DNA from 3 places in the Martinezella jaguaris genome. Region 2 is predicted to be linked to each of the others. Evidence: riboswitches for the same ligand, from Rfam matches in the RefSeq annotation. Region 2 holds a riboswitch; each other region holds the start of a gene.
The links. Region 2 has a riboswitch for thiamine pyrophosphate ahead of thiB (thiamine ABC transporter substrate binding subunit). Riboswitches for the same ligand answer to the same signal wherever they lie in the genome.
Positions count from the first base shown of each region.

Region 1: another riboswitch for thiamine pyrophosphate. It lies ahead of thiM (hydroxyethylthiazole kinase); the one in region 2 lies ahead of thiB (thiamine ABC transporter substrate binding subunit).
Region 3: another riboswitch for thiamine pyrophosphate. It lies ahead of thiC (phosphomethylpyrimidine synthase ThiC); the one in region 2 lies ahead of thiB (thiamine ABC transporter substrate binding subunit).

Region 1 covers NZ_CP032695.1:1,461,665-1,472,381, reverse strand. Annotated here, with positions in the region: gene CCGE525_RS29105 (DHA2 family efflux MFS transporter permease subunit) at 1-510, shown strand, start outside; gene CCGE525_RS29100 (acyltransferase family protein) at 544-2,613, opposite strand; gene CCGE525_RS29095 (hypothetical protein) at 2,919-4,544, opposite strand; gene CCGE525_RS29090 (DUF1127 domain-containing protein) at 5,106-5,252, opposite strand; gene CCGE525_RS29085 (ester cyclase) at 5,420-5,821, opposite strand; gene CCGE525_RS29080 (ParA family protein) at 6,146-6,865, shown strand; gene CCGE525_RS29075 (MDR family MFS transporter) at 7,176-8,654, shown strand; TPP riboswitch at 8,778-8,874, shown strand; gene thiM (hydroxyethylthiazole kinase) at 8,924-9,727, shown strand; gene thiE (thiamine phosphate synthase) at 9,724-10,359, shown strand; gene thiD (bifunctional hydroxymethylpyrimidine kinase/phosphomethylpyrimidine kinase) at 10,356-10,717, shown strand, end outside.
Region 2 covers NZ_CP032694.1:4,388,798-4,399,514, forward strand. Annotated here, with positions in the region: gene CCGE525_RS21325 (efflux RND transporter periplasmic adaptor subunit) at 1-796, opposite strand, end outside; gene CCGE525_RS21330 (ABC-F family ATP-binding cassette domain-containing protein) at 1,220-3,049, opposite strand; gene CCGE525_RS21335 (thiamine diphosphokinase) at 3,052-3,705, opposite strand; gene CCGE525_RS21340 (MarR family winged helix-turn-helix transcriptional regulator) at 3,771-4,298, opposite strand; gene CCGE525_RS21345 (MDR family MFS transporter) at 4,513-6,048, shown strand; TPP riboswitch at 6,117-6,233, shown strand; gene thiB (thiamine ABC transporter substrate binding subunit) at 6,286-7,314, shown strand; gene thiP (thiamine/thiamine pyrophosphate ABC transporter permease ThiP) at 7,322-8,965, shown strand; gene CCGE525_RS21360 (thiamine ABC transporter ATP-binding protein) at 8,955-9,683, shown strand; gene CCGE525_RS21365 (M48 family metalloprotease) at 10,026-10,717, shown strand, end outside.
Region 3 covers NZ_CP032696.1:167,265-177,981, reverse strand. Annotated here, with positions in the region: gene CCGE525_RS34960 (thiamine phosphate synthase) at 1-36, opposite strand, end outside; gene CCGE525_RS34955 (thiazole synthase) at 33-806, opposite strand; gene thiS (sulfur carrier protein ThiS) at 809-1,006, opposite strand; gene thiO (glycine oxidase ThiO) at 1,006-1,977, opposite strand; gene thiC (phosphomethylpyrimidine synthase ThiC) at 1,979-3,805, opposite strand; TPP riboswitch at 3,898-4,009, opposite strand; gene CCGE525_RS34935 (OmpW/AlkL family protein) at 4,203-4,883, opposite strand; gene ccoS (cbb3-type cytochrome oxidase assembly protein CcoS) at 5,304-5,465, opposite strand; gene CCGE525_RS34925 (cation-translocating P-type ATPase) at 5,462-7,762, opposite strand; gene CCGE525_RS34920 (FixH family protein) at 7,759-8,244, opposite strand; gene ccoG (cytochrome c oxidase accessory protein CcoG) at 8,241-9,815, opposite strand; gene ccoP (cytochrome-c oxidase, cbb3-type subunit III) at 10,188-10,717, opposite strand, start outside.

The sequences.
Region 1 (10,717 bases), on a different replicon from region 2:
TGGCTGACACAACTTAGCCCCGGTCTCAATTTCGCGTTCTTCGTCTGGTCGCGCCTGTATATCGGATTGGGCCTGCCCTTGATCTTCATCGCGATCACCTCGGCATCCTATTATGGCCTGCGGCCGAACCAGACCAATCAGGCCTCCGCCATGATCAACGCCGCCCGCAATATCGGCGGCTCGATCGGCGTCTGCATCGGGTTGAACGTTCTGGCGCATCGCCAGCAATGGCATCGGAGCCGACTCGTCGAACACATTATCCCTTCCTCCCCGGCCTATCACGACACGCTCCAGACCATGTCGCGCTATTTTGCGGAGAAAGGCGCGACCATGGCCGACGCGCAAGCACAGGCAAGGGCCTGGATCGGACAACAAGTTCAGACGCAATCGACCTTTCTCGCCTATATCGACGTCTTCTACGTGTTGATGCTGATCGCGCTCTCAGCGATCCCGCTTGCGCTGATCCTCAGCAATATCGACCTCAAGGGCGGCGGCGGCGGAATGCATTGAATGGTGGCCAAATGGCACTGTGCTGAGCCGATCTCATGAATTGCCGGACGGACTCGGGTTACGCTGCGGGACTGTGAATACAGGAGAAAAGAGATAGCTCAGTCTTCTCGATGTCGTAGCCGTTATGTGGTCGGCATCCTTATAGAGCGGCATTCCGTCATATGTCGCATCGCAATGCCCGTCATGGCAGATCGCTGATAGCGGGTCGATTATGCCAGCGTCATATTTGGCAGCGAGACGGCTCAGAATCGTGCGCGACAGCGCCTGCCGTTCCGCAACGTAATTCCATGGCGGCGCGATGTCGGTCGATGTATTGGTCATCAAGGCCTTGGCGATGGCTTCCGGCATGTAGTGGCCCATTTCCGGCACATCCATGACCAGCACGACTTTGGTGCCCTGCTGCGTCAATTCCGCCATAAGGCGGTCTAGCGATGCCGTCACCCCTGCGGACTTATCTTGCAATGGCGGCGGCACCGACGGATCGAAGTAGACACCTTCTTTCGGCAGCTCCGCGTCATGGACGTATTTCGGCCAGTAGGCGATCAGGAACACCAGCGGAATGTGCTTCGATCTGACTAGGTCGCGGACTGCGCCATTGAAGTCGTCGCATCGCTTCACACCGCCGTGAGCTGGAAGATGCGCATCCGGTAGCGGTGCACATGACGCATGCCCGGCAAACAGACCGGAAACACCGGCCTGTTTCGCGGCGCCGTCGATCGCCGGAGACATGGCTCCGGAATGCGAGTCTCCCCAAACGAGGAATGCAGGAGGATTAGATCCGTCGACGCCGACCGAACAAAGCCTGCCAGCGCGTATGTCCGATAAGGACGGACCGGTCGTATCGGAGTCGGCAAAGCATGGCGGTTGGCCGAAGCGGCTGATGTCATATGTGGCGGCATAGACCTTTTGCACGTCGGTCGGGAGGCGACCCGGGACACCGGCGTCACGAATGACATAGTTGCCGAAGATGACCATCGCGACCATGACCGCCGTTGCAGCGGCAAACAAGGACCTTCGACCCAGGCTGCTGCTACGACCGCGAAAGGGACGCTCGATAAACCGCCACGAAAATACGGCAAGGGCAAGCGAAGCGAACACGATCACACCGCCCTGGACCGGGGAAAGCTCCCGGCCGGAGATTTCGCGGCTGAATACGATGATCGGCCAGTGCCAGAGATAGAGGGAATAGGAAATCAACCCGACAAATACCAGGGGTTTTGCCCGCAGCGCCCGGCCAGCCAATCCATATTCAGCTCCGCCAAGGATCACCAGGGCGGCGCCGAGGCAAGGCAGCAAGGCCGCCGGGCCGGGAAACCTAGTATGGTCGGTGAAACCGAAGACAGCTATGGCGATCAAGCCTATACCCAAGGCAGCCAGGGCCTCCCGCATCACGGGACGCGCCGGCCTCGGTATCACGTTGAAAGCCAGCAAGCCGCCGAGAAGCAGTTCCCAGGCGCGGAACTGCAGCAGATAGAACGTCGCCGTCTGGTTCCGGAATACCGTCCAAGCACTCGCCGCGAAGGAGGCGACCAACAGGCCAAGCAGAATGGGCACCGTATATCGCCGCGCAAATCGGCTGACAGCAATCAGCAGCAGCGGAAACAGGATATAGAACTGCTCTTCGACCGCGAGCGACCAGGTGTGCAGCAGCGGCTTGATCTGGGCGCCGATGTCGAAATAGCCGCTCTCTTTTTCGAACTGGATGTTCGAGGTGAACAATGCGGCCGCCTTCAGGCTGCGGGCGAAATACTCCAGCTCGACCGGCATTAGAAGCAGCCATGCCGCTACCGACGAGGCCACCAGAACAGCAAAGAGGGCAGGAAAGATTCGCCGTATTCGCCTCTCGTAAAAGCGCAGGATGCTGAAATCATCGCCAGCGATTTCGCCTGAGATCAGCGTGGCCATCAGGAATCCGGAGATGACGAAGAAAACATCGACACCGACGAAACCACCGCCGAACCCTGGAATGCCCGCATGATAAAACACAACCGGCATGATCGCGAGCGCACGAAGCCCGTCAATATCAGCTCGATACTTGAAATGGCCGGAAATAGGCTGGCGCACCAGCCCCGGAGGAGAATCACGCAATATTATGAGATTCAATCTTAATCTCCGAAGGCTGCGGTGGATTCTGCGTCTGGCTTCGCCAAGCTGTTATAACGATGAGCTGACGCCAGGCTGAAAAACGAGCCGGCAAAGGCTCAAAGTCGGGCCTATATTCGTCTGTTTGGTCGGATAGCTCGGGTTTGACGGACTCTAGCCGAGCGTATATGGCGGGCCTGTTAGCCTTTGATGAACGGGGCGGCGGCGCGAATGAAAGCCGAGCAACACGTTAGACTCGGTAACCTGGTCAAACGTATGGCAGGTGGAATCACCGAAAGCGGATAAGATGCCCTGGCTTCAAAAGCCTAGAGCGACGCGCGTGCGCTACTCGGCTCAAATGTCAACTGCGCGGCGGCGTCAGCCGTTCGATCCAGGACCGTCATTGCCTGTGAGATCAAGCCATTGAACGCATCGGCGCTTTCACAAGCCTGCGCGATCAATGGTGCACTCAGGCATATCCTTAGGGCACTTGCCGGCATGTCGCTGAAATCGGCGCAGCGGACGGGCTGACCGAGACGCACCGGTACAAGGTCGCCATGCTCGACGGCGAGATTCTTGTAGACCGCAGCAGTCTCCGCCGCCGTCAGCATGCCTCCCCGATGGGGGTTGCATAGATAGAATGAAAAGATCGACGGTATCTCGTCCCAGCGCGCAGCCTCCGATCCGTCCCACAAAGGCTTCCGGTCTATTGGCCGACCGTCGAGCGGTTTAAAGGCACTGTCTTGCGCAAGCCGCTCTCCCACTGCTTCGGCAAAGGCGGATAGCACGGCGATCACCTTCTCCTCGGGCGCGCGAACGAAGCGTTCAAGTTCAAACAGAGCCGCCTTCCACCGCAGCAAAAGGCCAAAATTGGCACGATGCGGCAGCACGTCCCGAGCCATCCAACCCTCCGGCCAATCTGCTTTCGCGCAATAATCGGCAAGCGCTGCCGGCAAGGGCCGCTGCTTCAGGCGTTCCGACATCCGAGGCGAGCAGAGTAGCGCTCCGCTGAAAATCGGACCGGCGAGGAATTTGGAACCAGTGACGGCCACCAGAAAATCGTGCGTGAGATAAGCACGGATCGTCGCCGCGGAGACGCGAAACTGGCAGGCGTCGATCATGATATCGAGCATGCTGCCGAAACGCGCCTTCAGGCGGAAGACAGTTTCGAGACCCGGCGCCAACAAGCTGGTCTTGGAAACATCCGTGACAACCAAAAGGCACCGGAGGCCTGCCGCACGGGCAAGTTCGATCAACCCTCTCAGTTCGAACTCCACTTCTTCATCGCTCCGGAGCGTACCGTCCGCACTGCGCACTGCTACCGTGGTATTTCGCGTCGCATGTCCGGGGCTCAGTTCTTCACCCTTGGCGACGGGGCAATCGTTGCTGACGCGGCTCATGAAATGGCGCCCGGACGCCGCGGCCATCACTCCGCTCCCGGTCTCGTTGCCCATCAGCGTTACGGTCATCAGGGTCTGGTCGTCTTGGCGCGCAAGCAGCGCCGCGGCGAAAAGATGGATATCGGTGCCGGACGTCGCCATGATGGCATCCACCGGCAAGGACCCTAGCCCTTGATCGAGGCCCAGCAGAAGCAGTAGCTCTGTCCGCGTCCGCGCGATCTCCCGCGCATAGATATCGGCGGCCGAGTGGGTTTCCATTTCTCGCAAAAGATCCGCATGATAGGCGCCGACCGCCGCGAAGGCCGGTGCGGAAATGGTCGATGCCGTCGAGGAGCCGAAGGCCAAGTCCAGCGGCCGGGGCGACGGACCGTAACCGTACATGTTGAGGCCGGTCGCCGGCTCACACTCCAATCTCTCGTCTCCGCCGGAGATCAGGCAATTGAGAAGCGCATCCCGGCCCTTGCTGGACTGCTCCAAAGGCGTCCCTGCCGACGGAGCCACTTTGTTGCTCGAGGAGGAGCCGAGCGCGCGGTCGTCAAAGGTCTTCAGCATGCAGGAGCGTTCCTCTTATGGTCCTGTTGTCGAAGCGCTTTAAAGCGCCCCGTTGTCCACTTAACCCGTGGGATGGTTTCGGGCATGGAATATTAAGACGGATAAGATGGAGCGAAGCTGACTTGCCGATTGGGCCTCGCCACGTCATGGCGGCACCGGGAACCGATCAATCGAGTTCGTTGACTTTTCCGAAGCTCAAAACGAAAAAGCCTGCCGCGGGAGGAGGTGCGGCAGGCTTTCGAAAAGAACCGAACGGCAGCTGGGAGGAGGAGTGCTGCCATTCCCGCAGACGACCTTGGGAGGAGGATAAGGGCGCCTGCATCACGAAGGGGTGCGGGAGGAGTGCACCGCTTCGATGGTCCTGATAATATCGCCAATTTGCTCAGTTCATAGGCATTTCTTTGCAGGGCAGGCATGCGTTATGCGAAAAGCGGGAGGCTTTTTCGGGCTTGCCTTGTCTTGGACTACCGAGACCGCCAACCGAGAACGCAAAAACAAAAGCGCCCGCTCGGGAGGAAGCAGGCGCTGGCGAAAAGTCGAAATTTGAGGCGTTATGAGCCGTTAGCGAGCAATCGCCCCGCGGGCAACATTGCGGATATCAGCACGACCGATACCGAGGTCATCCAGTTCGCGAGTGGACATACGGCCCAGTTCGGCGACCGTCTGACGGTACTTGCGCCAGTTGTTGAAAGAGCGTGCTACATTCATGATGATCCCCTTTCCTTGGGCATTCGAAGCCGAGCTGCCATCCGTGGCGCTCCATTCGCTTCGATGACGTTTATATAATATGCGGCCCTCGATTGTTGCAGCGCTAAGGCTTCACTGCACCCATGCGCCCGTTGCATGGGTTTTTCCTGACGGCATGTTGCCCAGCTTTATGAGCTCAGGACCCAGAGCTGAGCTTCGATCGCGGCCTTATCGATAACCGACCATACCTGCTCAATCTTTTCTCCCTGAAATTGATAGAACACATTCTCGGCAAAGGAGACTGTCTTTCCGTTTACATCAAGGCCTAGAAACTTTCCCTGTGGCGTACAATCAAAGCTTAGCCGGCTCGCCACATATGGCGGATCTGAAATCAGCAGATCGATGTTGAAATAAAGGTCTGGAATTTCATGAAAATCGCGCTCCAGCATCTCGCGATAACCTGATAGTCCGATCCGCTGACCGTTGTAGCGCACGTCGTCATGAACAAACTGCGCCAGCTTCGGCCAGTCCTGCTTGTTCAGGCAGGCAATATAGTCTCGGTAGAGGTGGGAGAGCTTGGCTCCAATCATCGCAATTGCCCCAGTGCCTCTGCGACAAATTAGGACAGACGAATTCCGTAGCCAAGAATAATCCCCGAAATTGCCCAGGGTCCAGGCATTCGCCGCCGCCACACATGAAGCTTCGCGCAGTGGCGGCGGCATGAAAAATGAAAGCTCTCAAGAGCTCTGCATTGCCCGCGTTTCGGTCAAAAGTCGAGTTACGGAAACAGCGTCACACAAGGTTGGGTCTGCACCTTTTTCATCGTCTCTAGAATATCTTGCGCTGGCACTGTGCTCATCAGGCTGCTGGCCGTGGATTACTGTTCCTTATCACTATATCTACGAGGTTAAACGATGCCCATTATCACCTTTGCGAATACAAAAGGCGGCGCCGGCAAGACGACCGTTGCCCTCGTCCTTGCCACTGAGCTTGCCCGCCGCGGTCTTCGGGTCGCGCTGCTGGATGCCGACCCGCAGCAATGGATGAGCCGCTGGCATCGTTTGTCCGGTGCTTCCGCGAATTTCGATATCGTTGTCGACGTTAGCGACGACACGATCGAGAAGCAGATCAAGGATATCAAGAAGCGCACCGACTATATCATCGTCGACCTCCCAGGCGGCCTCAATCCGCTGCTCGCCAAGGCCATCGGCCTATCGGACCATATCATGGTTCCCGTCCAGGGCTGCGCAATGGACGCCGTCGGTGGCGCTCAAGTGCTGGAAATCCTCAAGCAACTAGCGGCGCAATGCGACATCCGCATCCCGCACTCCGTCGTTCTGACGCGCATCAACTCGATCATCACCACCCGCTCGCTGCTGACCGTCAAGATGCTGCTGGCCGAACAGCAGGTCCATGTCCTGGATACGCCGTTGATCGAGCGGGCCGCTTACCGCGATATGTTCAATACCGGCGGCACGATTTATTCGATGGACCCCACCCGCGTCAGCAATCTCGACAAGGCGCAGGTGAACGCGCAGATGTTCGCTGACGAGATCCTTCGTCTTGTCCCGGCGAAGATCGCGCGAACGAAGGCGACAAAAAAATCGCCCGCAACAGCCAAGCGTGCCGCCTGATCCAGTTTAGTCTATAGGGCGTGATGCCTGTCGACCGTTGAGCGGCGCGCTGCGCCCTCGCCTCCTCGTGCGATCTCATGGGTCCGAACATAGCCATGAAAACATCTTAAGGGTTGACCTTGGTCAACCCTTTCCCATTCTTGGCCGTAAGTGATTATCGAGAATTGCAATCGCACAAGTTGCTCTGCCAGCCGACGGTGCAGAAATAATTCGCTGCACGTGTCGTAATTTCATGCAGCCGTTCGTCATAGTGACGAAAGACGTCAAGCAATTCACCGTTCCCTTCCCGAATTCAAGCCAAGGCAAAACCATGAAGCCCGATACTCAGACTATTGCCGATGCGGAGCAGGATATCCCCGCCGTGGAAGACCATGGCGCCCGCAATAAACTCGTTATCGCCCTGCTGTTGGTGTCGGCTTTTGTTGTCATTCTGAACGAAACCATCATGGGTGTAGCGCTGCCCCATCTGATGGCCGATCTCAATATCACCGCCAGCGCCGCTCAATGGCTCACCACAGCATTCATGCTGACCATGGCCGTCGTCATCCCGATTACCGGCTATTTGCTTCAGCGGCTCAATACGCGGCCGGTATTCATTCTCGCCATGTCGCTGTTCAGCGCCGGTACGCTTATTTCGGCACTGGCGCCGGGCTTCGCCGTGCTGGTCCTCGGACGGATCGTGCAGGCCTCGGGCACGGCGATCATGATGCCGCTGTTGATGACGACGGTGATGACCTTGGTGCCGCCGGAATCCCGCGGCCGAACCATGGGCAATATCTCTGTCGTCATTTCGGTGGCGCCGGCCATCGGGCCGACGATTTCCGGCTTGATCCTTTCGACGCTCGAATGGCGCTGGCTGTTCCTCCTGGTGTTGCCGATCGCGCTCAGCGCATTGGCGCTCGGCACCTTGCGGATGAGGAATGTGACTACTCCAACCACCGCGCCGATCGATATCCTTTCAATCGTTCTCTCCGCCATCGGCTTCGGTGGTTTCGTCTATGGCCTCAGCGGCCTCGGCGAAGCGGCTCTTCATCCGCCGGCGGTGTCGCCATGGTTTCCGCTATTGACGGGTGCTGTTGTCATTGCGGTTTTTGTATTGCGTCAGTTGCGGTTGCAGAGACAGGATCGAGCATTGCTCGACCTGCGCACCTTGACCACGAAGACATTCACGATCTCAATGGTCATGATGGCCATCCTGATGATGTCGATGTTCGGCGTCTTCATCCTGCTGCCCATCTATCTGCAAAACGTGCTGGGACTATCGACGCTGCAAACCGGGCTGTTGTTACTGCCCGGTGGGTTGATTATGGGCCTTTGCGCGCCGAGGGTCGGGCACCTCTTCGACAAATACGGTCCAGCGCCGCTGATCATTCCTGGCGCGATCATGCTGAGTGTGGTCATGGGCGGATTGGTTTTCATACAACAGGATACGCCGTTCTGGATGCTGCTGATTGCCCATATCGTGCTCAGCATTGGCCTGGCACTGATGTTCACGCCGCTGTTCACCGTCAGCCTGGGATCGCTGCCGCCAAACCTCTATTCGCACGGCAGCGCCATGCTCGGCGCGACCCAACAAGTCGCCGGCGCCGCCGGCACAGCATTGTTCGTCGCAATCATGACCCTGCGAGCCGCCAGCCTCTCCGCCAGCGGCGCCAGTGTCGCCGCGGCAACAACCGGGGGCATCAAGGCGGCATTTCTCTGCGGGATGATCATCTCGTTGGGAGCGATCGCAGCAGCCTTCTTCATCAGGAAACCGGAACACGGGCCGGATACGGCACGCCACCATTAGACAAAATGATGTGTCCGCCATGCCTTCGCGTTTTTGAATTCAGGCATCCGACCCTCCGCAAACTCGATCGTCTCGCGACGATTTTTTGATGACAGGGCGGCCTTTCTCTGCGAAAAGGATCGTGATGAGAGACAGGGGCGCCCGTCACATGACGGGCTGAGAAGTACCCTTTGAACCTGAACCAGATAATGCTGGCGTAGGGAGTCGCTCGGGGTCCTGCAAGCTGCATCGTCACCCCTATGCGTCTCGCCCCGCCCGAAAGGAGCGATATGCAAAACCAGACCACTCCCGGCGCTCTGCTCACGGCCATGCGGGCGAATCCTCCGCTGGTGCAATGCATTACCAACTTTGTCGCGATGAACATCGCCGCCAATGTGATGCTGGCCGCCGGAGCGTCTCCCGCGATGGTGCATGCCGAAGAGGAAGCCGGCGAGTTCGCCGAGATCTCCGGCGCATTGACGATCAATATCGGCACCTTGTCCACCGACTGGATGGCCGGCATGGTATCGGCCGCGCAGTCGGCGACAAAGGCGGGCAAACCCTGGGTTCTTGATCCCGTCGCCCATTACGCAACGTCCTTCAGGCGTAAGGCGGTGGCAGAATTGCTGGAGCTCAATCCGGCTGTTATCCGCGGCAATGCGTCTGAAATCATTGCATTGGCCGGCGGAGCAAGCCGTGGCCAGGGCGTCGACAGCCGCGATCCCGTCGAATTGGCCGAGGAGGCCGCGATCCTGCTTGCCCGGAAATATCGGTCCGTCGTCGCGGTCACCGGCGCCACGGATTTCGTCACCGATGGCAACAGAGCGGTGCGCATAAACGGTGGATCGCCGCTGATGCCGCAGGTGACCGCACTCGGCTGCGCACTGACCTGCCTCGTCGGTGCATTCGCGGCGACAAGACCGCAAGACCCGTTCGATGCTTCGGTCGCAGCACTGGCCGCTTTCGCGGTCGCGGGCGAACGGACGGGCCGCGAAGCGGTCGGGCCTGGCTCCTTCTCCTGGCGTTTCCTTGACGCACTGGCCGCCCTCGATGAGAAGGCGATCGACCGGGAAGCGCGGATCACCCCGGCATGAAAAGCTTCGATCTTTCCCTCTACCTCGTTCTCGATCCGGTGCTCTGCGCCGGTATCGGCATGGTGGAAACCGCACGTGCCGCCGTCGCCGGTGGTGCCACCATCGTACAGTTGCGCGACAAGCATGCCTCGACCTCGCATATGATCGAAACGGGCCGTGCGCTGAAGCAGGCGCTGGCTGGCACGAAGGCACGCCTCGTCATCAATGACGATGTCGACGCCGCCATCGCAATCGAAGCCGATGGTCTGCATATCGGCCAGGATGACATGGATGCCCGCGCTGCACGTCGATTGATTGGGCCCGACATGATCCTCGGCCTCTCCGTGGAAACGGAAGCGCTAGCAGCGGCCATCGATCCCGGCATTGTCGATTACGCCGGCATCGGGCCTGTTTTTGCGACTCCGACCAAACCTGACCATAAACAGCCGATCGGCTTCGCGGGTCTGGCCCGCATGGTCGATCTCTGCCCCGTTCCTTCCGTCGCGATCGGTGGCCTGAAGGCCGAGCATGCAGCCGATACCCTCCTGGCTGGAGCCGACGGCCTTGCCGTCGTTTCCGCCATATGCGGCACGCCGGACCCGCAGGCTGCGGCAGCCGACATAGCGAGAGCCATCAGAAAGGCGCGCCCATGATCCGAAACGTTCTTTCTATCGCCGGCTCCGACCCCTCCGGCGGCGCCGGTATTCAGGCGGACCTGAAGGCATTTTCAGCACGTGGCGTCTATGGCATGGCGGCCCTAACTGCGCTGACGGCCCAGAACACGCAAGGCGTTTCCGGCGTCCACCCCGTTCCTCCGCAATTCGTCGCACAGCAGATCAAAGCCATCTTTGCCGATGTGCGCGTCGATGCGGTCAAGATCGGCATGATTGCGAATGCGCCAATCGCCGAAGCCGTCGCCGATGCGCTCGCTCCACATCGAAATGTTCCCGTCGTGCTCGACCCGGTGATGATCGCCAAGGGCGGAGCAGCGCTTCTCGCCGCCGACGCCGT
Region 2 (10,717 bases):
TTTCGTTGTCGACGCGGTTTTCTGCGAAATCGAGCTTGCCCTTGAACGGCTGCTGGTGCGGGTCGGCGATCGTGACGGTGACATCGAGGCCACCGCCGCCCTGCTGGAGGGCGCTGCCGTTCTTGCGCGCCTCGTCGGCATAGGACAGCAGCCGGCGTTCGTCGACGTCGAAATAGAAATCGATCGGATCGAGCGCGACGATCGTCGTCAACACCGTCTGATCCGCCTGGACGAGGTTGCCGACGGAAATCAGGCGTCGGTCGATACGACCACCGAGCGGCGCGGTGATCTTGGTATATTCCATGTCGAGCGAGGCGCGATCGACAGCCGCCTGCGCGCCGCGGACATTTGCCTGCGCCGAGATCAGGTCGCGGCGGCGATCGTCGAGATTGGACGCGGAGAGACTGCCGGTGCCCGCCAATGCCTGCGTCCGCTGAAATTGCGCATCGGCGTTCGTGAGCGTCGACTTCGCGACTTCCAGGGAAGCCGTGGCTTCATTCAGTGCGTTGACGTAGGGCCGCTGGTCGATGACGAAGAGCAGGTCTCCCTGCTTCACCATTGTACCGTCCTGAAAATGCACTTCCTGCAGATAGCCGCCGATGCGCGAGCGGACGGAGACCTCGTCGACCGCCTGGAAGCGGCCGATGAATTCATCGCTATCGATCACGTCCCGGACGATGGGCTTGGCGACCGTCACGGGTGCCGCGGGCGGCGCACTCTGCGCCAGCGCCTGAGCCCCCGTAAGAACAGTAATTGCACAGCTCAATAAAGCGACACGCGCCAGCGTCATCGGCATGAAGGACCCCCTAAACAATAGATCACCCACGGCAAAACTGCCGCGTTAAGCGTTCGTCATGTCTGCCTGCAGCCTTCCGCGAAGGACCTGCCACCGCCGATAACGGATTCCGGCCAGGTCTCTTCGGACTTCCCAAATGCGTCGCGGATGACTGACGATCCGCGACGTCCTCCAGCTCTAGAGCGCCGCGTTCGCTTGAACGTACAAAGGTCGCTCTGGACTTTTAGCCTGTAGCATCTTGTTCGCCTGAAGGGTGATTTCACCCGAAAGCATGATACTCCAGTCTGGCACTTTCAACACAATGTATAAACAGTTTATCGATTTCGACAACAGGGAATAGCTGCAGCGTGTCGGCTGCAACTATTTGTTTTTTTTAATATACCGATAGCGATGAAGGGTTGATGACACGGTATGGACCGGTCCTCACCCTTCAAGCTCTTCCCGCAGAATCTCGAGTTCCAACCATTCCTCTTCCATCTTGGTCAGGCCGTCGCGCAGCTTTTCCATTTCGGCGGCGAGGCGGTTGAAGCTCGCCGGATCCTTGGCGAAGAGGTTGGGATCGGCCATTTTCCTTTCGCGAGCGGCGATATCAGCCTCGGCCTTCGCCATCTCCTTCGGCAGGTTCTCCAAAGCGAATTTCTGCTTGTAGGAGAGCTTGCCCTTGCCCTTCGAAGGCTCGGCAGCCGCTACCGACGTTTCTGCGGCCCTCGGCTTCTCGGCCGTCTTTTCAGCGCGCCGGCGTTCTTCGATCGCGCCCTTGCGCTGAGCGAGCATGTCGGAATAACCGCCGGCATATTCGATCCAACGACCGTCGGGCTCCTCGGGATTGGCTGGAGCGATCGTCGAGGTCACGGTGCGGTCGAGGAAGTCGCGGTCGTGGCTGACGAGGATAACGGTGCCATTGAAGCCGGCGACAATCTCCTGAAGCAAATCCAGCGTCTCGATATCGAGATCGTTGGTCGGTTCGTCGAGGATCAGGAGATTGGTCGGCCGCGACAGGATGCGGGCCAGCATCAGCCGGGCGCGCTCACCACCGGAAAGATTCTTGATCGGCGTACGCGCCTGCTCCGGCTGGAAGAGGAACTCCTTCATATAGCCGGTGACATGCCGTTGCTCGCCATTGACCAGCAGGTTTTCGCCGCGGCCATCGGTCAGATAGTTGGCGAGCGTATCCTCCGGATTAAGGTCTTCGCGCTTCTGGTCGAGCGTGGCAATCTCCAGATTGGTGCCGAGCTTGACCGTACCGTTGTCCGGCGCCAATTGACCGGTCAACATCTTCAGCAATGTCGTCTTGCCGGCGCCGTTCGGACCGACAAGGCCGATGCTATCGCCACGATGCACACGGATCGAAAACGGCGCGACGATGAGACGCTCGTCATAAGTTTTGGTGATCTTGTCAGCCTCTATCACCAGCTTGCCGCTCTCCTGCGCGTCGGCGGCAGCCGCCTGCACAGTGCCCTGCGGCCCCTTGTGGCCGCGATGGCGCGCGCGCATGTCCTGCAATTCTCCAAGGCGGCGCATGTTGCGCTTGCGCCGCGCGGTCACGCCGTAGCGCAACCAATGCTCTTCGCGTTCGATCGCCTTGCCGAGCTTGTGCTGTTCCAGCTCTTCGGCCTCCAGCACTTGGTCGCGCCAGGCTTCGAAAAACGCAAAGCCGCGATCGAGCCGCCGCGACGTGCCGCGATCGAGCCAGACGGTCGCCGTCGATACTTTTTCCAGGAAGCGACGGTCGTGCGAGATGAGCACCAGGGCGCTGCGGCTCTTCTGCAGCTCGCCTTCCAGCCATTCGATGGTCGGCAGGTCCAGATGGTTGGTCGGCTCGTCCAGCAGCAAGATATCCGGCTCCGGTGCCAGAACGCGGGCCAGAGCCGCGCGGCGGGCCTCACCACCCGAAAGGTTTTTCGGATCTTCCTCGCCGGTCAGGCCAAGATGGGAGAGCAGATAGGTGACGCGATAGGGATCGTCGCCCGGTCCGAGCCCGGCTTCGGCATAGGCGGCGACGGTCTTGTAATCGGCGAAATCCGGTGCCTGTTCAAGATAACGCACCGTCGACGACGGATGGCGGAAGACTTCGCCGGATTGCGCCTCGACGAGACCGGCGGCGATCTTCAGGAGAGTCGACTTGCCCGAACCATTGCGGCCGACAAGGCAGATCTTGTCGCCCGGCTCCACCTGCAGCCCGGCGCCGGCCAGGAGCGGCGCGCCACCGAAGCTCAGGAAGATGTCGTCAAGTTTCAGGATGGGAGGGGCCAAGATCAGACTCCACTGAGATCATAGGGGCGGGCAAGGACGATGGCCCTGCCGCTGCCGAGCGAAAGGCGCACAGGACCTTCCGCCACATTGGAAATGGTGCGCGATGCGCCAAAGGGCAGATGGAAATCGCGCAAGGGATAGCGGGCGTTGTGAATGAAGAGACCCGTCAGATCGCTGAAGCCGAGAATCGAAAACAGCGAGCCGGCCGGCAATGCCAGTTCCAGATCGCCCGGCAGCAGCGGCACGGCCTCTTCGTCGCCGGAGGTCAGCAGGACGTCAAAACCTTTTTCAGCGAGTTGAATGCCATAGAGCAGATGCTGGATCGCGTGATCAGAACGCTCGCCACCCATGGCCCCGGCAAGGATCAACCGTTTCGCGCCGCGGTCGATCGCTTCCGATATGGCAATCTCGCCATCCGTCGCCGCCTTTGCCGCCGGATAGGGCTGCTTGGGCACATCCGGGAACGCGCCCAGCAGATCCTCCGGCGTCGAGTCGAAATCGCCGACCCAGAGCTCGGGCGCCGCGTTGAGCACCACGGCATGACGCATGCCGCCATCCGCTGCGATGAAACGGCTGCCGGCCGTGGCGGCACGCAGCCGGTCCGTCAAGCGAAGCTCGCCGCCGAGAAGGATGGTGAAGGTGGTGGATTGGCTCATGTGCCAAGCCCATAGCGCAAAGACGCATCACTAGGGAAGAGCGCTGTTTAGCGCCCGACCGGCATTCAGCCGTCGGTGTCCTTGAGACGCGTCTGAAAAGCATGTTCATAGCCGCCGATAAAACGGTCGAACAACCGCGAAAAGGCCTCGACATCCTCGGCCGACCAATCAGCCACGATGCTCTCGATCAAGGCGAATTTCTGCGCTTGGATCTCGGCGAGCAACCTCTGGCCGAGTGCGGTCAGCACAACGATGATGCGGCGCGCATCCGCCTGCGACGCCTTGCGACGCAGCACGCCGCGGGTGACCATCTCAGCGACGATACGGCTTGCCCGCGACGGATCGATACGCAAGATCTCGGCAATCGTCCCGACCGTGACTTCGCCGGACCCTTCCGCGCGCCTCACGGTATCGATGACGTCGAGATGCGAAAGCTCCAGGCCCGGCGCGACATTCTGGATGGCAAGCCGGCCGATCATGCGGCGGCCCGTCATCACGCGCATGCGCGTCATAACTTGCCCGATACGCAACAGGTTTTCATCTTCAGGCAATGGCGAGGCTTCAACTTCTCGTGTGTTCGTTGCTGTTGTCATCATTCCAACATATCAGAGACGGAGAAGAATTAAAATATGCAAACAGCATTCGTTTGTCATTGACAATTATATGCTGATAGCACATATGTTGTCGCGAAACATCCGCTTTCGAATAATTGCCCGAAAGCGCCATGTTCCGCATTCAGGAACCGGGGCGTTCCCATGCGTTCGATCGAACGCGTAGCGTTCCGGGCAAGCTCGGATTTCTCGTTCCATGGATATGCAAACTACGCCCGCGCCACTCGTGGCGGACCACCGCCGCAGGCTTATTCTCTTCTTTTTCCTGATGACCGCCATGTTCATGGCAACACTGGACAACCAGATCGTATCGACGGCGTTGCCAACCATCGTCGGGGAATTTGGGCATCTGGAACGCTTCGGCTGGATCGGCTCCGCTTATCTGCTCGCTCTGTCCGCCTCCATGCCGGTGTACGGCAAGCTCGGCGACCTCTTCGGCCGCAAATATGTGATGATGGCCGCAATCGCCATCTTCACCATCGGCTCGACCGTCTGCGGCCTTGCGATTTCGATGAACACGCTGATCGCCGCCCGCGTCCTGCAGGGCCTTGGCGGTGGCGGCATCCTGGTGTCGATCTTCGCGGTCAACGCGGATCTGTTCGAGCCTCGGGAACGCGCCCGCTATCAAAGCTATTCCAGCCTGGTGCTGATGGCCTCCGGCGCCATCGGCCCCGTTCTGGGCGGCACGATGAGCGACCTCTTCGGCTGGCGCTCGATCTTCCTCGTCAACGTGCCGATCGGCTTCGTCGTCCTCGCCGGCCTCGCCTTCATGCTGCCTTACCGCAAGCCGGCCCGCCGGCCGAAAATCGATTACGCCGGCGCGATCCTCCTTGCGCTGACCACCACCAGCATCGTGCTCGCCGCCGACGGCACTGAGCTCTTCGGTTCGCTGCTCGCGCCGCAATGCCTCGGCATCATCGCTTTTGGCGTGTTGTGTGCGCTGGCCTGGGTCTTCGTCGAACGCCGGGCGTCGGAGCCGATCGTGCCGCTAACGCTGTTCCGCAACCCGACCTTCGGCCTGCTCCTGATCATTTCGGTCACCAGTGGCGCGGTCGCCATCGGCATGGTCAACTACTTCGCGCTCTTCCTGCAGACGACCACCGGCCTGTCGCCGTCGATGGCCGGCCTGCTGTTCATCCTGTTGACGGGCGGTATCGTCTGCGGCTCGCTCTCGGCCGGCCGGCTGATCTCGATGAGGGGCCGCTACAAGCCCTTCGCCATCGCCAGCGCCGCCTGCAGCACCATTGCTTTCGTCACGCTGGCGCAGGTTCATGCCGGCACGCCGATCGTTTTCATCGGCGCCCTGATGCTGCTGCACGGCATCGGCATCGGTCTGGCGCAGCAGGTCCCGGTCATCGGCGTGCAGAACGCCGCCGCCAGCCGTGACGTCGGTGCCGCCACCGGCGCCGTGACGCTTTCGCGCATGGGCGGCGCCTCGATCGCCATTTCCATTTACGGCGCCATCATCGCCGCCAAGCTCGGCAATGTCGGCGTCTCCATTCCCGGCGTCACCAATATCGAGGAACTGACGCCGAAGATGATGGCCGCCTTGCCGGATGCCACGCGCGAAGGCGTTGCCAATGCCTATGCCAGCGCCTTCAGTCCGCTGTTCATGACGGCCGCCGCCATCTGCTTCCTCGGCCTGCTGACCTCCATTGCGCTGAGGAATGTGCAACTGCCCAACGCTGCCAAGAAACTCGACAGCTCGGCCGCCGCCCACGCGGCCGAGTAAGACACGAACCCTGCAATCGACAGGGGAATCCCCCCTTGTCATCCTTCCGTCACAGGACTAAACCTTCCGACGCTCTAACGGGGTGCCTTATGTCTTGGAAGACATCTGGCTGAGAGGCCTTCACCAGCCAACCCGCGGAACCTGATCCGGCTAACACCGGCGGAGGGATTAGACGCGTGACGAAATCATGGCGCCCTTTCCCGCTCGAGACGAAACTAACGAGGAGGAGGCGCTGTCATGCCCAATAGATCGCTGTTATCACTGTTTGCCGGCCTGGTTCTCGCCGCCGGTGCTACGCTTTTTGCCGCGCACGGCGCCGAAGCCGCTGACAAGACGCTCACGATCTACACCTATGAAAGCTTCACCGCCGACTGGGGTCCGGGCGCCAAAGTCAAGGCCGCTTTCGAGAAGACCTGCGGCTGCACGGTCAATTACGTCAGCGTCACCGACGGCGTGGCCCTGCTCTCCCGCCTGAAGCTGGAGGGCGCGGGCACCAAGGCAGACATCGTTCTCGGCCTCGACACCAATCTCGTCGACGAGGCCAAGGACACCGGCCTGTTCGATGCCAGCGGCATCGACACATCGGGCCTGAAGGTCCCCGGCGATTTCAAGGATGACGTCTTCGTTCCCTACGATTTCGGTCATTTTGCCGTGGTCTACGACACGCAGGCGATCAAGAACCCTCCGAAGAGCATGAAGGATCTGGTCGAAGGTGATCCGTCACAGAAGATCGTCATCGAGGACCCGCGCACATCGACGCCGGGCCTCGGGCTGCTGCTCTGGGTCAAGTCCGTCTATGGCGACAAGGCGGCGGATGCCTGGACGAAGCTGAAGGGTCGCATCCTGACCGTGACGCCCGGCTGGTCGGAAGCCTATGACCTCTTCACCAAGGGTGAGGCACCGATGGTGCTCTCCTATACGACGTCGCCGGCCTATCACATGATCACCGACAAGACTGACCGTTATCAGGCAGCAGCCTTCTCCGAGGGCCATTACATCCAGATCGAAGTGGCCGGCCTGATCAAATCCTCGCCGAACAAGGAGCTTGCCCGCGACTTCCTGAAGTTCATGGTCTCCCCGGGCTTCCAGGATACGATCCCAACCAACAACTGGATGATGCCGGCCGCGGCCACTTCCGAGCCTCTGCCGGATGCCTTCAGCAAGCTGGTCGTTCCGTCGAAGACCTTCCTGATGAGCCCCGACGTGGTCGATAAGAACCGCAAGGCCTGGATCGACGAATGGCTGGCGGCCACCAGCACGAACTGACATCGGGATGATACTGACGGCATCCGAGAGAAGACGTGCCATTGCCGGCGGGGCATTCGGTCTCGCCGGCATTGCGCTTTTCATCGGCCTTGCCATCGTGACCTTGCTTTCGGCCGGCATCGTATCTACCGGCGGCAATCCGCTCACCGATCCCTATCTTCTGCGCGTGCTGCGCTTCACGCTGCTCCAGGCAACGCTGTCCACCCTTCTTTCCGTTGTCCTCGCAATTCCGGTCGCCCGCGCTCTGGCGCGGCAGCCCCGCTTTCCCGGCCGGCTCTGGCTGATTCGGCTGATGGCCGTGCCCATGGGCCTGCCGGTGCTGATTGGCGCGCTTGGCCTGCTTGGCATTTGGGGACGCCAGGGCATCTTCAACCAGGCGCTCACGGGCCTCGGTCTGTCGCAGCCGGTCAGCATCTATGGGCTGACGGGCATCCTGCTGGCGCACGTCTTCTTCAACCTGCCACTGGCGGCCCGTCTGATGCTTGCCGGGCTGGAACGCGTGCCGGCGGAATATTGGCTGATGGCCGGCGGGCTCGGCATGCGTCCGACCTCTGTCTTCCGCTTTATCGAATGGCCAATGCTGCGCGGCCTCATCCCCGGCATATCGGGTCTGATCTTCATGCTCTGCGCCACCAGTTTCACGCTGGTGCTGATCCTCGGCGGCGGCCCGGCCGCCACTACGCTCGAGGTGGCAATTTACCAAGCGCTTCGCTTCGATTTCGACCCCGGCCGCGCCGTGGCCCTGTCCCTGCTGCAAATCATAGTGACCGCCGCCATTCTCGCCGCGATGGCTTTACTTCCGGCGCCGGACGATCACGGCCTGACGGCAGGCCGTGCCGTACGGCGGATCGACGGGGCATTGCCCGGCGCCAAATTGATCGATAGCGCACTGCTCCTGCTCGCCACTCTGTTCGTCGGCCTGCCGCTCGCCTCGGTGGTCATCACCGGCCTCAAGGCCGATCTTCTCAGGCTTGTCGGCCAGACGATCTTCCTGCAGGCGATCTTGACAAGCCTCTCAATCGCCCTTGGCGCCGGCATGCTGGCGATCTTGGCCTCCTTCGCCATTATTCGCGCTCGCTCGGTCATATCGGCCGAACGCCGAAAAGCGCCAGGCTTGCGCGGTCTGGCGATCGCCTTGAGCGGCACCTCCTCTCTGGTCCTGCTGGTGCCGCCGATTGTGCTGGCGACCGGATGGTTCCTGGCGCTCAGGCTGTTTGGCGATCCAACCCGCTTCGCTGCCCTTCTGATCATCGTCATCAACGCCCTCATGGCGTTGCCCTTCGTCATCCGCGTCATCGAGCCGGCCTATGCCGTCCATCGCCGTCGCACCGAACGTCTGGCGGCAAGTCTCGGTCTTCAAGGGCTGTCGCGACTGCACCTGATCGACTGGCCCGGTCTGCGCAAGCCGTTCTTCACTGCTCTCTCCTTTGCCATGGCGCTGTCGCTCGGCGATCTCGGCGCCGTCGCCCTCTTCGGCTCCGACAGCCTGATGACGCTGCCCTGGCTGGTCTACAGCAAGCTCGGCAGCTACCGCACCAATGACGCCGACGGGCTTGCATTCATTCTGGGGCTCGTATGTCTTCTCCTGACCATCGCCGGCACTGCCGGCCAAGGCGGGCATGAGGATGAAGGCAGACGGAATGACCGATAATCAGGGCATGGCGGATCGAGGCATTGCGATGACCGGAGTCGAACTGCGGCTCGGCACGCATGATTTTCGCTTCGACTGCGACCTGCCGCGGGGCAAGATCATCGCCATCACCGGTCCGTCCGGATCGGGAAAGTCCACCTTCCTCAATCTCCTTGCCGGCTTCGAGACACCGGATCATGGTTGCATCATGCTTGCCGGGCGGGATGCGACCAGGCTGCACCCCTCGGAGCGGCCTGTGTCCCTGGTTTTCCAGGATAACAATCTTTTTGCCCATCTCGATCTCTTCACCAATGTCGGATTGGGTATCAGTCCATCGCTGAAGCTCTCGGCGGACGACCGGCAAAGGATTTCGGGGGCCTTGGCGCGGGTGGGGCTCGCCGGTTTCGACAGACGTAAACCGGGCACCCTCTCCGGCGGCGAGCGGCAACGCGCCGCCTTCGCCCGGGCGCTGGTGCGCGACAAGCCGATCCTGCTGCTCGACGAGCCCTTCGCCGCACTTGATCCCGGCCTGCGCTCCGGCATGGCAGAGCTGCTGACCGCGCTTCACCGCGAGACCGGCAATACGGTGCTGATCGTCTCGCATGATCCGGCCGAAGTCCGGCGCCTCGCCGACCATGCCGTCTTTATCGACGATGGAACAATTCGGCTTTCAGCCCCTATCGAACATTTCCTGAAGCAGGACGGCATTCCGGCGCTGACCACATTTTTGCAACATTGAGTGCGCGGCCGCATTTTGGTCCGTTTTTGCCTTATTTTCGTCGCGGCGGGCGGCTGAAAGTGCAGCGAAATGCTTGCTAAAATACAACGCTGCTACAATTAAACAGAGTCTCGCTATGCAACTGCTGCCGAAATCGGCTACAGCAAAAGGCAGAGACCACCCGGGTGAACTCAGGTCCGATCGGGGTGGATGCAACCTTTGACGAAACGCGGTGATGATCGGCTTAGCCATGATCAACCGCGTTTGGCGGCCGGCCGGCATGGCAGCGAAATGAGTGGGACACAGGCACTGAAGCAGAGCAAGCAGGCAGGACGAAGGATCGGCGCGACTGTCGCTGCACGTATGCGCCCTCTCACCCCCGTCCTCATTGCAGCGATGGTGCTCAACGGCTGTCAGTCGGTGCTGGATCAATCCTATCAGCCGAATGTTTCGCCTTCCGCCAACCCGCAGATCGTTTCCGAAGTGCAGAAGAACGATCCGCGTGCGCAGATGGGCGCCCGCGAACATCCGCGCATCCTTGCAAGCTATGGCGGCGAGTACAAGGACGCCAGGACCGAGCGGCTGGTGGCCCGCATCGCCGGTGCACTGACCAGCGTGTCGGAAAATCCGCAGCAGTCCTACCGCATCACCATTCTGAATTCGCCATCGATCAACGCCTTCGCGCTGCCTGGCGGCTATCTCTACGTCACCCGCGGTCTGTTGGCGCTCGCCAACGACGCCTCGGAAGTCGCCGCCGTGCTGTCGCACGAGATGGCGCACGTCACCGCCAATCATGGCATCGAGCGGCAAAAGCGTGAGGAAGCTGAAGTCATAGCCAGCCGCGTCGTCTCGGAAGTTCTGTCGAGCGATCTTGCCGGTAAGCAGGCACTCGCGCGTGGCAAGCTGCGTCTTGCCGCCTTTTCCCGCCAGCAGGAGCTGCAAGCCGACGAGATCGGTATCCGCACGCTCGGCCAGGCCGGCTACGACCCCTATGCTGCAGCCCGCTTCCTCAATGCGATGGAAGACTACAGCCATTTCATGACGGCCAATTCCGA
Region 3 (10,717 bases), on a different replicon from region 2:
ACTGTCGACGATCAGATAGAAGGGATCGAGCTTCACGCGAAAACCGCCTTTCCGATTACGGGTGTCGACGGAACCGCCATGTCGCGCGGCTCCAGCATGCCGGCGCCGAATGCCTGGTGGCCGGCCTCAATGGCCTTGGCGAAGGCTTCCGCCATGGTGGCGGGATCGCCGGCGCCGGCAACCGCGGTGTTGAGAAGGACCGCATCGAAACCCAGCTCCATCACCGTCGTTGCATGCGACGGGCGGCCGATGCCCGCGTCGACGATCAGCGGCACATCTGGAAAATGCGCGCGCATGGATCGAAGGGCGGAAAGATTGAGCGGCCCCGCCGCGGTGCCGATCGGCGCGCACCAGGGCATCAACACCTTGCATCCCGCCTCCAGCAGGCGCTCGGCCACGACCAAGTCGTCAGTCGTATAGGGAAAGACCTCAAAGCCATCGCTTGCGAGAATGCGGGTCGCTTCCACCAGCGCGAAGACATCCGGCTGCAGCGTATCGTGATTGCCGATCACCTCCAGCTTGATCCAGTTGGTCTGAAACACCTCGCGCGCCATCTTGGCCGTCAGCACGGCCTCGGATACGCCATGGCAGCCGGCGGTGTTGGGAAGAACGCTGACGCCGAGCGCCCGGATCATGTCGAAAAATGCGCCGCCATTGCGTCCACCGGCCATTTCACGCCGCAGTGACACGGTGACAATCTCCGTCCTGGATCGCCTGACGGCCTCGGCCAGGACGGCCGGCGAGGGATAACGCGCAGTGCCGAGAAGGAGTCGCGATCCAATCTGGGTTCCGTAGAGATCAAGCATGGTCAGCCTCCCTGCATCGGGGTCAGGATTTCGATCCTGTCATTGTCGTTCAGAAGGTGATCGTCGCGATCCTCGCGATGAACGAGTTCGCCGTTGACGGCGGTCGCCAGCCACTCGCCCTCATAGGCGAGCGCGGCCAGAAGCTGCGAAAGTGTGGTTGCGGCAATCGTCTCGGGTTCACCGTTTATGATCAGGCGCATCAGCGGCTCCTTTGCTTCGTTGGCCCGGAAAAGACCATGTCCGCAGCTTCAGCCGCCATGGTCGGTGCCAGTAAAAAACCGTGGCGATAAAAACCATTGAGGAAGATGACATTGGCCTCCCGCATTACGCGGGGAAGGTTGTCTGGAAAGGCCGGGCGTATGCCTGTGCCAGTTTCGACGATGGTGGCATCGGCGAAAGCGGGATGCAGCGCATAGGCGGCGTTCAGCAGCTCCATCAGCGAGCGGGCGGTGATCTGCCCTTGGAAGTCCGTTTCAATCATTGTCGCGCCGACCAAGAACAGGCCCTTGCCGCGCGGCACGATATAGACCGGAAAACGCGGATGCAGCAGGCGGACAGGCCGCGCAAGGGCGACTTCCTCCGTCTGCAGATAGAGCATCTCGCCCCGCACACCGCGCAACTCCCGGCTTTTGCCGATGCGCGCGGCCCCGGTGCAATCGACGATGCCAGGGAACTCGCGGTCATCCGCGATTTCATTGACGAAGGTCACACCCTTCACCAACAAATCCGCTTTCAGTGAACGTAGCGCCTCGCGCGCGTCCAGATGGGCTTCCTGCGGAAAGAACAGGCCTTGCCGGAAGCGAACGGCAAGCCAAGGCTCGAGGACGGGGATTTCGTCTTCGTCAACCCAACGATAACCCGTCGTGCGGCTAGCGAATCGCTTCAGCTCGCTTTGATCCCGGTTCGGCGCGACGACAAGCGTGCCGTTGCGAACGACTTTGCCCGGCAAAATCGCTTCCCATCGGTCGGCGGAATCCCGACCGCGTTCGAGCACGGCCTCATCGGCGCTTTCCCGCTCGCACCATGGCGCCAGCATGCCGCCGGCGAGCCAGGAGGCTGCCCGGTCGAAATTCTGGCTGGGATCTACGATTGTGACCTCAGCACCGCGGGTATGCAGTTCGTGAGCCACCGTGAGGCCGGCGACACCGGCTCCTTTGACGAGGATACGCATGTCACTCGGCCGGATGTGCGGTTTCATCGATCGGCATGTAGAGGTCGCCGCCCTCCCGGTATTTCGCGGCCATCGCTTCCAGCCCCTCCTTCTGCGCCTCGGCGCGGATGTCGTGCGAAATCCTCATCGAACAGAATTTCGGGCCACACATCGAGCAAAAATGCGCAACCTTATGGGCTTCCTTTGGCAGGGTTTCGTCATGGAAGCTGCGGGCGGTATCGGGATCGAGCGACAGGTTGAACTGGTCCTCCCAGCGGAATTCGAAGCGGGCACGCGACAATGCATCGTCGCGGATACGGGCGGCTGGGTGACCCTTAGCGAGATCTGCCGCATGGGCGGCGATCTTGTAGGTGATGACGCCGGTCTTGACGTCGTTGCGGTCGGGCAGGCCAAGATGCTCCTTCGGGGTGACGTAGCAGAGCATGGCAGTACCGAACCAGCCGATCATCGCCGCACCGATGCCCGAGGTGATGTGATCGTAGCCCGGCGCGATATCCGTCGTCAGCGGCCCAAGCGTGTAGAAGGGCGCCTCGCCACAGACGGCGAGCTGCTTGTCCATGTTTTCCTTGATCTTGTGCATCGGTACATGGCCGGGCCCTTCGATCATCACCTGGCAATCCCTGGCCCAAGCGATCTTCGTCAGTTCGCCCAGCGTCTCGAGTTCGGCGAACTGCGCGGCGTCGTTGGCATCGGCGATCGAGCCGGGGCGCAGGCCGTCGCCGAGCGAGAAGGAGACGTCATAGGCGCGGCAGATGTCGCAGATATCCTCGAAATGCTCGTAAAGGAAGCTCTCGCGATGATGATGGAGACACCACTTTGCCATGATCGAACCGCCGCGCGAGACGATGCCGGTTACGCGATTGACGGTCAGCGGGATGTAATGCAGTCGTACGCCAGCATGGATAGTGAAATAGTCGACGCCCTGCTCGGCCTGTTCGATCAGCGTGTCACGATAGACCTCCCAGGTGAGGTTCTCGGCAATGCCATCCACCTTCTCCAGCGCCTGATAGAGCGGCACGGTGCCGATCGGCAGCGGCGAGTTGCGGATGATCCATTCGCGGATGTTGTGGATGTTGCGGCCGGTCGAAAGATCCATCACGGTATCGGCGCCCCAGCGGGCGGCCCAGACCATCTTTTCGACCTCTTCCGCCATCGAGGAAGTAACGGCGGAATTGCCGATATTGGCGTTGATCTTCACCAGGAAATTCCGGCCGATGATCATCGGCTCGCTTTCCGGGTGATTGATATTGGCCGGGATGATCGCCCGGCCGACGGCAACCTCCTGGCGGACGAATTCCGGCGTCACATGATCCGGAATATGGGCGCCGAAACTCTCGCCGTCGCGAATCAAGGCCTCGGCTTTCGCCTTGCGGCCGAGATTTTCGCGGATGGCGATGAACTCCATTTCCGGCGTGATGATGCCGGCCCGCGCATAGGCAAGTTGGGTCACTGCCTTGCCGTCTCTGGCCCGCAGCGGTTGGCGTCGCCCTGGGAATTGCGGCGTCAGCCGCTCGCCGCTAACAAAACCGTTGTCCTCGGGGCGCACATGGCGGCCTTCATAGGCTTCGACATCGCCGCGAGTAAGCACCCAGTCGCGACGGAGCTGCGGCAGGCCTTGCTCGATGCGGATATCTGCCGCTTGGACAGTATAGGGACCGGAGGAATCATAGACGACGACCGGCGGCTCGCCCGAGGTCGGATGGACGCTGATCTCGCGCATCGGTACGCGGATGTCGGTGTGTATGTCTCCCGGAATGTAGATCTTGCGTGACGCCGGCAGCGGGCCGGTGGTGACGGTCGGGGTGAGGTTGTTTGCGGCAATGGTCATGGTTTGAGGCTCCAAGTTGCAGTTGGAGACCCAGTCAATCAGCCGGAATGATGGAAAGACGCCGGCATGGAACCCACGCGGGAATCCGAAGCCTTCGAGCGCTTGCACCGTCCCTACGCCAGTATGAACTGGATCAGGTTCAACGGGTCACTGCGCACGCTAGCAGTATCTCAGCCCCTTGCCGGGACCCCCCTGGTGAATAGGAAGATGCTAATGCTTGCCAGATGAAGCTGTCAAGCCGGCAGCGATCTGCGTTGATTGGTCCTGCATGCTCTCCATTTGACGAACCTTTCGGGAGGCGTGGTAGAAGCTGCTGCCTGCAATGTCGTTCTTGACCATATCGCAAGCGCTTCTTCTATCGCAAAAGGGGTTGCTGGTCGCCCAGAAGCTTCATCGACTAGAAACGATAGGTCACGCCGGCGCCGAGCAGCCATGGATCGAGCTTAGCCTTGCCACTGACGCCAGCGCCACCGACATTGGCATCGAAATCAGGCCTCAGGAATATTTTTTTCGCGTCGAAGTTCATGCCCCAATGGTCGTCGATCATATAGTCGAAGCCAGCCTGCAGGGCGACACCGAATGTGTTTTTGACATCGAGGCTGCGCGCAGTTTTTCCTGACTGGTTGTAGAAGACCGTGTAGTTGACGCCGGCGCCGACATAAGGCCGAAAAGCGCCAAGCTCGGTGAAATGGTATTGTAACGTGAGCGTTGGCGGCAGCAGCCAGGTCTTGCCAATCTCGCCAAGCGCTGAAATCGAGCCGCCGCCATGGACCTTGGCGTAAGTGGTACCGAGGATGAGTTCCGCAGCGATATTCTCGGTGAAGAAATACGAGATATCGAATTCTGGTATGATCGTGTCCGAGAAGGAAAGATCCGAACCCGGCAATCCGTCGACGCGTCCAGAATCGGTGGTGACCACACCAAGCGCCCGCAGCCGCATCTGCCATGGGCTTCGGTTCGCCACCGCGCGGATGGGAGCCTTAGCTTGTGGTGTCGGCAGATCGGCAGCTTCTGCAGTGCTAACGGCAACCAATGCTGCGGCAGCGACGATGGCACGTGCGATGTCGTTGGAAGTCATCCTTGTCTCCTTCGATCCGAAATTCGTTCAGTCGAGGAGCAGTAGCATCGGCTGGCTCGCCATGATTTGAGGCGGCTCAACTAAAGGAGATTAGTCTGTTTATCGCGGACAAACCCGCTCCTTCTGTGGCAGTTTCGCAACAATAAGACACGTGAAAAGGTGCTTGCTGCGGCGAATTTGGCGCAACAGTAGCAAGGACGGCGGGAAAGCCCTTTTGCTGCGGCTTGACGGTATACTTTCGTGTTTGGCATGAGACGAGATCGACTATTCCCAGGCGATCGGAAAGCCGCGGGCAACATCAACCCGGTTTCGGCTGGTCATTGCGGAAGCAGGCTGTTCGAGCGGGACCGTCGGTGATTCGCAGCGCTTGCGAAACCAAGGCAATTTTATTCCTTGTCAACTGTGCTTGCTATTCTCGTTTTATTGCTCCTCATCGGGTGCATCACCCTCATTCCCTAGAATGCGCCAGGAAGCGCCTTCCAAATCGTCATACTGCCCGCTCTCAAGCGACCACAGAAATGCTCCAATGCCAAGCGCACCCATGAACAAAGCAAGCGGGATCAAATAGATCAGCACGCTCATGAAATGGAGACCTCCTTCTGCGGGGCGGGATCGGCAGCACGAGCCTCGCATACCAACCGAACTCGCCACCCATTCAGGCGCAATGTATTCGTCACGACTATCAGCGAAGAGCAGGACATTGCGATGGCTGCGACAAGCGGCGTGGCATGGCCCGCGATGGCGATGGGAACAGCGAGCAAGTTATAACCGATGGCAAGTGCGAAGTTCTGTCGGATCAAGGTAGTTGCTGTTCGCGCAAGTGAGATTGCTTCGGGAACCGCGTCGAGCCGGTCGTTAAGGAATACGAGGTCCGCAGCCTGCCGGCCGATGTCGGAAGCGGTCGCGGGCGCCATCGACACATGTGCTGCCGCCAGCGCCGGCGCGTCGTTGATGCCGTCGCCAACCATCATGACCCTGTTGCCGGCCTCGCTCAAACGGGCACACTCCTCCACCTTCTGCTTCGGATTGGATTCGGCAATCCACCGATCCATATGCAATGCTCGTGCCGTCGCCGCGACCACGGCTTGCCGGTCGCCGGACAGGATCATTGTCTGCAATCCCGCGCGACTAAGTTCGCCAATAGCCTCGGCTGCCCCGGGGCGAAGCGTGTCTTCGAAGTAGAAACGGGCGACTTCGATGCCATTCCTCGACAGCACGACCTCGCAGAGCGAGCCATCGGCTTCTTTTTCTTCGCGCGGCGGGATCAAACAAGCGAACCCCGTATTGCCGAGACGATATAGGCCGGCGGTGGTTTCGACCTCGAGGCCCGCGCCCGGAATCTCGACAACGCTGTCGAACCGTTGCCCGTTGCCACCGGCACTCCGCGGCAACGCCAGGGAGAGCGGATGGCGGGAATGCTCTGCAAGACCGGCCGCGATCGCCTTTTCCTCCGGCCCCACCTCCACCATCTCGACGAGCCGTGGCTGGCCCATCGTCAGCGTACCGGTCTTGTCGAACACGACGGTATCGATTTCAGCGAGCCGCTCCAAAGCGGACCCGTCCTTAATGATGATGCCGCGGCGAAACAGGCTGCCCGCGGCAACGACCTGGACGACTGGCACCGCTAATCCAAGCGCGCAAGGACAAGTGATGATCAGCACCGCGACCGCGACAAGCATGGCATGCTTCCAATCTCCGCCAAGGAAGCCCCAGGCAAGAAAGGAAACCAGCGCAAGCAAATGAACTGCCGGAGCGTAAAGGCTTGCTGCACGATCCGCGATCCTGCGATAGCGCGCCCTGCCCCCTTCTGCCGCCTCCATAAGGTTTATTATTTCTGCAAGCAGCGAGTTTTCCGCCGTCTTCGTCGCGCGAATGGTCAATGACGCCATGAGGTTCATCGCGCCCGATCTCACCTCCGCGCCGTTCGCGACGGCAACTGGCGTACTTTCGCCCGTGACGACGGTGAGATCCAGCTCGCCCGTGCCGGCGGTCACGACGCCATCGACAGGGATGCGTTCGCCCGCGCCAATGAAGACGTGATCACCGATGCGGATATCCTCAATCGCGGTGTGGCGCTTGCTGCCGTCGGCGGCTATTACCGGCGCGCCGCGTGGCGCAAGCCTCGCCAGGCTGTTGACGGCAGCCCGCGCCTTTTGCCGCATCATGTAATCGAGCGTGCGGCCGATAAGCAGGAAGAACAGCAACGACACGGAGGCGTCGAACCATGCGTGCTCCCCGTGGTGGATCGTCTCCGACAGTGAGACCGCATAGGAAAGCGTAACGGCCAGCGAGATCGGCACGTCCATGTTGGTGCGCCCGTGCTTCAGAGCATTCCAGGCAGATTGGAAAAAGAAGCGCCCGCCATAAATCAGCGCCGGTGCAGCGATCATCGCGGAGATCCAATGGAACAGGTCACGGGTTGCCGCATTCGCGCCAGACCAGACAGATACGGACAGCAGCATGATGTTTACGGCTGCAAAGCCGGAGACGCCGACAGCCAACAGCAATTGATTGCGCAGGCTGTCGGGCTGGTTCGATGCCAAGGCGGACGTCAAGAGGTGGACGCGATGGCCTGTCCCCATAATCGTGGACAGAATACCGGTAGGATCGACCGGCGCGTCCCCCAATCGCTCGATATAGATGCAAGTGACTCGCCGGGCGGTCAGGTTGACCCGGGCATGCTTTACATAGGGAAGTTTCTGCAACGCCCGCTCGATCGTCGAGATGCAGGCTCCGCAGTGCGCATCGGGAACGCTGAGGTCAAGTTGACGCAATCCATCCCCCAACGGATGGCTCGCAAGAGCGATCTCTTCAGCACTGAAAGAACGATAGCTCGATAGTCCCAATGTGCTTTCGGCGTCCATGGTGCGACAAGTCATTGCCCAAACTCCGCCGTATCGATGCGCACGGCTTCGTGCATCACCGTGACCTCTTTCTTTCGGGAAATGATTTCCACGATCCAGTCGCCTGGCTGAACGTGATGCGCGGCCCGGAAATGGCCTTCATCCTCTTTCACCAGATCCAGTCGGAAATCCTCGTGATCGCCGACCGGTCTCCTGAATTTCAGCGTAACGTCATCGACCGTTGCCGGCGGTCCGTCGCGATTGTAAATATCATAGTGGATGACGTCGCTGCGGACGGACAGATTACCGGAAATGCCGCCGGCGGCCATAGCGCGCATTGCCGCTGCCTTACCGTTGAATTCCTGGCTTGCGACATAGGTGTTTTCAACCACGAGCCCGCTCCATTCCGTAGACGCAAGAATTGCCATCGTAACGTTCACTCCAATGACCACGGCGAAGAACGCGGCCGTGACGATCAGCATGTGACGGCCGGTAAACGTGCGGGCTGCGGCTCTCATTTGCGTATGTCCGGTGTATTGAAGGTGGCATGGTAAGTTGCCCTGTCCTTTTGATTTTCGCCCTCTACGACAAACAGGAATTCGCTGGCGGCCGCAGCCCTTGCGTGTTGTGTCACGTACGCCTTGAACGTGGTGACCTGGTCCGCAGCTGCCTCGACGCTGAAGCTGCGTCCGCCTTCCTTCGACAGTTCCGGGATTTTCATCGTCGCGCCATCCAGGCCCTCGAGCCGAATTTCGATCTTGCGCGGCATCGGCACCATGTTGAGCACACGAAGCGAATACCCATTGCGGATCGAGCCGTCCGATTCCAGGACGTATTGCGGATTCCGATCATGGAGCACGTTCAGTTCCAGCCGTTCGCGCAGCGCCAAATGTGCGAGCATGGCCGCACCGATCGAAGCCCACATCGCTGCATAAAAAATGACGCGCGGCCTGAAGATCACCCGCCAGTTGAAATGCTTGATCTCCTCAACAAAGCTGCCGTCAGCATTTCTGATGAGATTAGGCTGCGCCAGGCTCCTTCCGCTATTGGTCGCAATACCTGCATTTGCCGTATAGTCGCGCAGGGTCGCATACGAGATCAGAGCGCGTGGCTTGCCGACCTTATCCATCACGCCATCGCAGGCGTCGATGCATAAGGCGCAAGTTATGCACTCCATCTGCTGGCCGTCGCGGATGTCTATCCCCATCGGACAGACTGCGGCGCAAGCGTTGCAGTCCACGCAATCGCCGACTGCCCGGCCCGCTGCCTGCGTCTTCTTGGCAGGCCGGGAGCGAGGCTCTCCGCGCCAGTCGTTATAGGTGACGACAAGGGAGTTTTCGTCGAGCATGGAGGCCTGTATACGCGGCCAGGGGCACATATAGATGCAGACCTGCTCCCTCATCAGCCCGCCAAGGGCATAGGTCATCAAGGTGAGAACCGCGACGGTGACGTAGGCAACGTCCGGCGCGTCTCCTTGGACTAAAGCGGATGCAAGAGAAGGCGCGTCCGCGAAATAGAAGATCCACGCGCCGCCAGTAAGAGCGCCGATCAGCATCCATATGGAATGCTTGGCGATCCGCTTCGCAATCTTTTTCGACGTCCAAGGGGCCGCATCGAGTTTCCCGCGCGCGTTGCGCTCTCCTTCGATCGCCCGCTCGACGACGAGGAAAAGATCAACCCATACTGTCTGGGGACAGGCGTAGCCGCACCAGGCTCTGCCTACGACGGAGGTCAGGAGAAAAAGGCCGAAGCCGGCCATCACCAGCAGGCCTGCGACATAGTAAAACTCTTGCGGCCATATCTCGATCGAAAAAAAGAAGAAGCGACGGGACCCAAGGTCGAAAAGGATTGCCTGATCCGGAGCATAAGGCCCGCGCTCCCAGCGGATCCAGGGCGAAAGATAATAGATGCCGAGCGTAATCAACAGGACGATCCATTTGAACCGTCTGAACCGGCCGTGCGCCCGTTTCGGAAACACTTTCTTTCGCGGCGCATAAAGCGGTTGGCGATTGCGCCGGGCGCAAGCGTCGTCGATACTTGGCCGTTCGGCGCGATCGTCATGTGGGCTGGGAGCCGTGTTGAGGTTCATCGCATGCCACCCTGATGATGATCCTCATCTCACATTGGACGAGCCGAGCGTTCTTGACACAAGGCTGGGAGAGAGCGAGCCGTCGGCTCAATCAAAAGGAGAGCCACACTCCGGGAGGGGTGTGGCTCGGAGGAACTACGGGGGAGAAGCCCGCAGGGACGTCCTCCAGCGCCGGATAATATCAGCTTGCGATCCTGCAATCTTTGCGTGAAATCAAAACGTGGCCAAAATTTCCAATCTCGCAGATAGGCTTTTGACCGCTAGAACCCAACGGCTTTGTTCAAATGGAAATTTGTTTGTGATCGATGCTGACGACGTCGCGCGTCGGACGCGAAGAGGATTGTATAATGCTGAGTTTTTCTTTGTTTCTTTCTATTTTCCGCCGCCCAACGAATGGACGAATACCGTCAGCTCCTTCACGATGGGGCCACCCAGGCGGGCCGACCACGCGGGCATGACGCCGTGTTTCGGCAGGCTCACTTGGTGAATGATCGCCTCCTCCCCCCGCCCCTTGAGCCAGATCGCGTCGGCGAGATTCGGTGCCCCGATCTCCTGATTGCCCCTGTCGTCTTCGCCATGGCAGACGGCGCAATTTTCGAGGAAAACCTGCTTGCCGGCTTCGGCCCAAGCCGGATCGAAAGCCGTGTTCGTCAATCCCCAAACGTAGGCAGCGACCTGGCGGATCTGCGTGCGTTCGAGTACATCACCGAAGGCCGGCATCTCGGATACATGCGTTTCGGGATCCGCCTCGAAGCGGATGCCGTGAGCGATGGTCTGTTGAATGGCGGAAAGATTGCCGCCCCATAGCCAGTCGTCGTCGTTCAGATTAGGGAATCCCGGGCCGCCTGTCGCACCGGAGCCATGGCATGGTGCGCAATTGACCTTGAACGCCGACGCGCCAC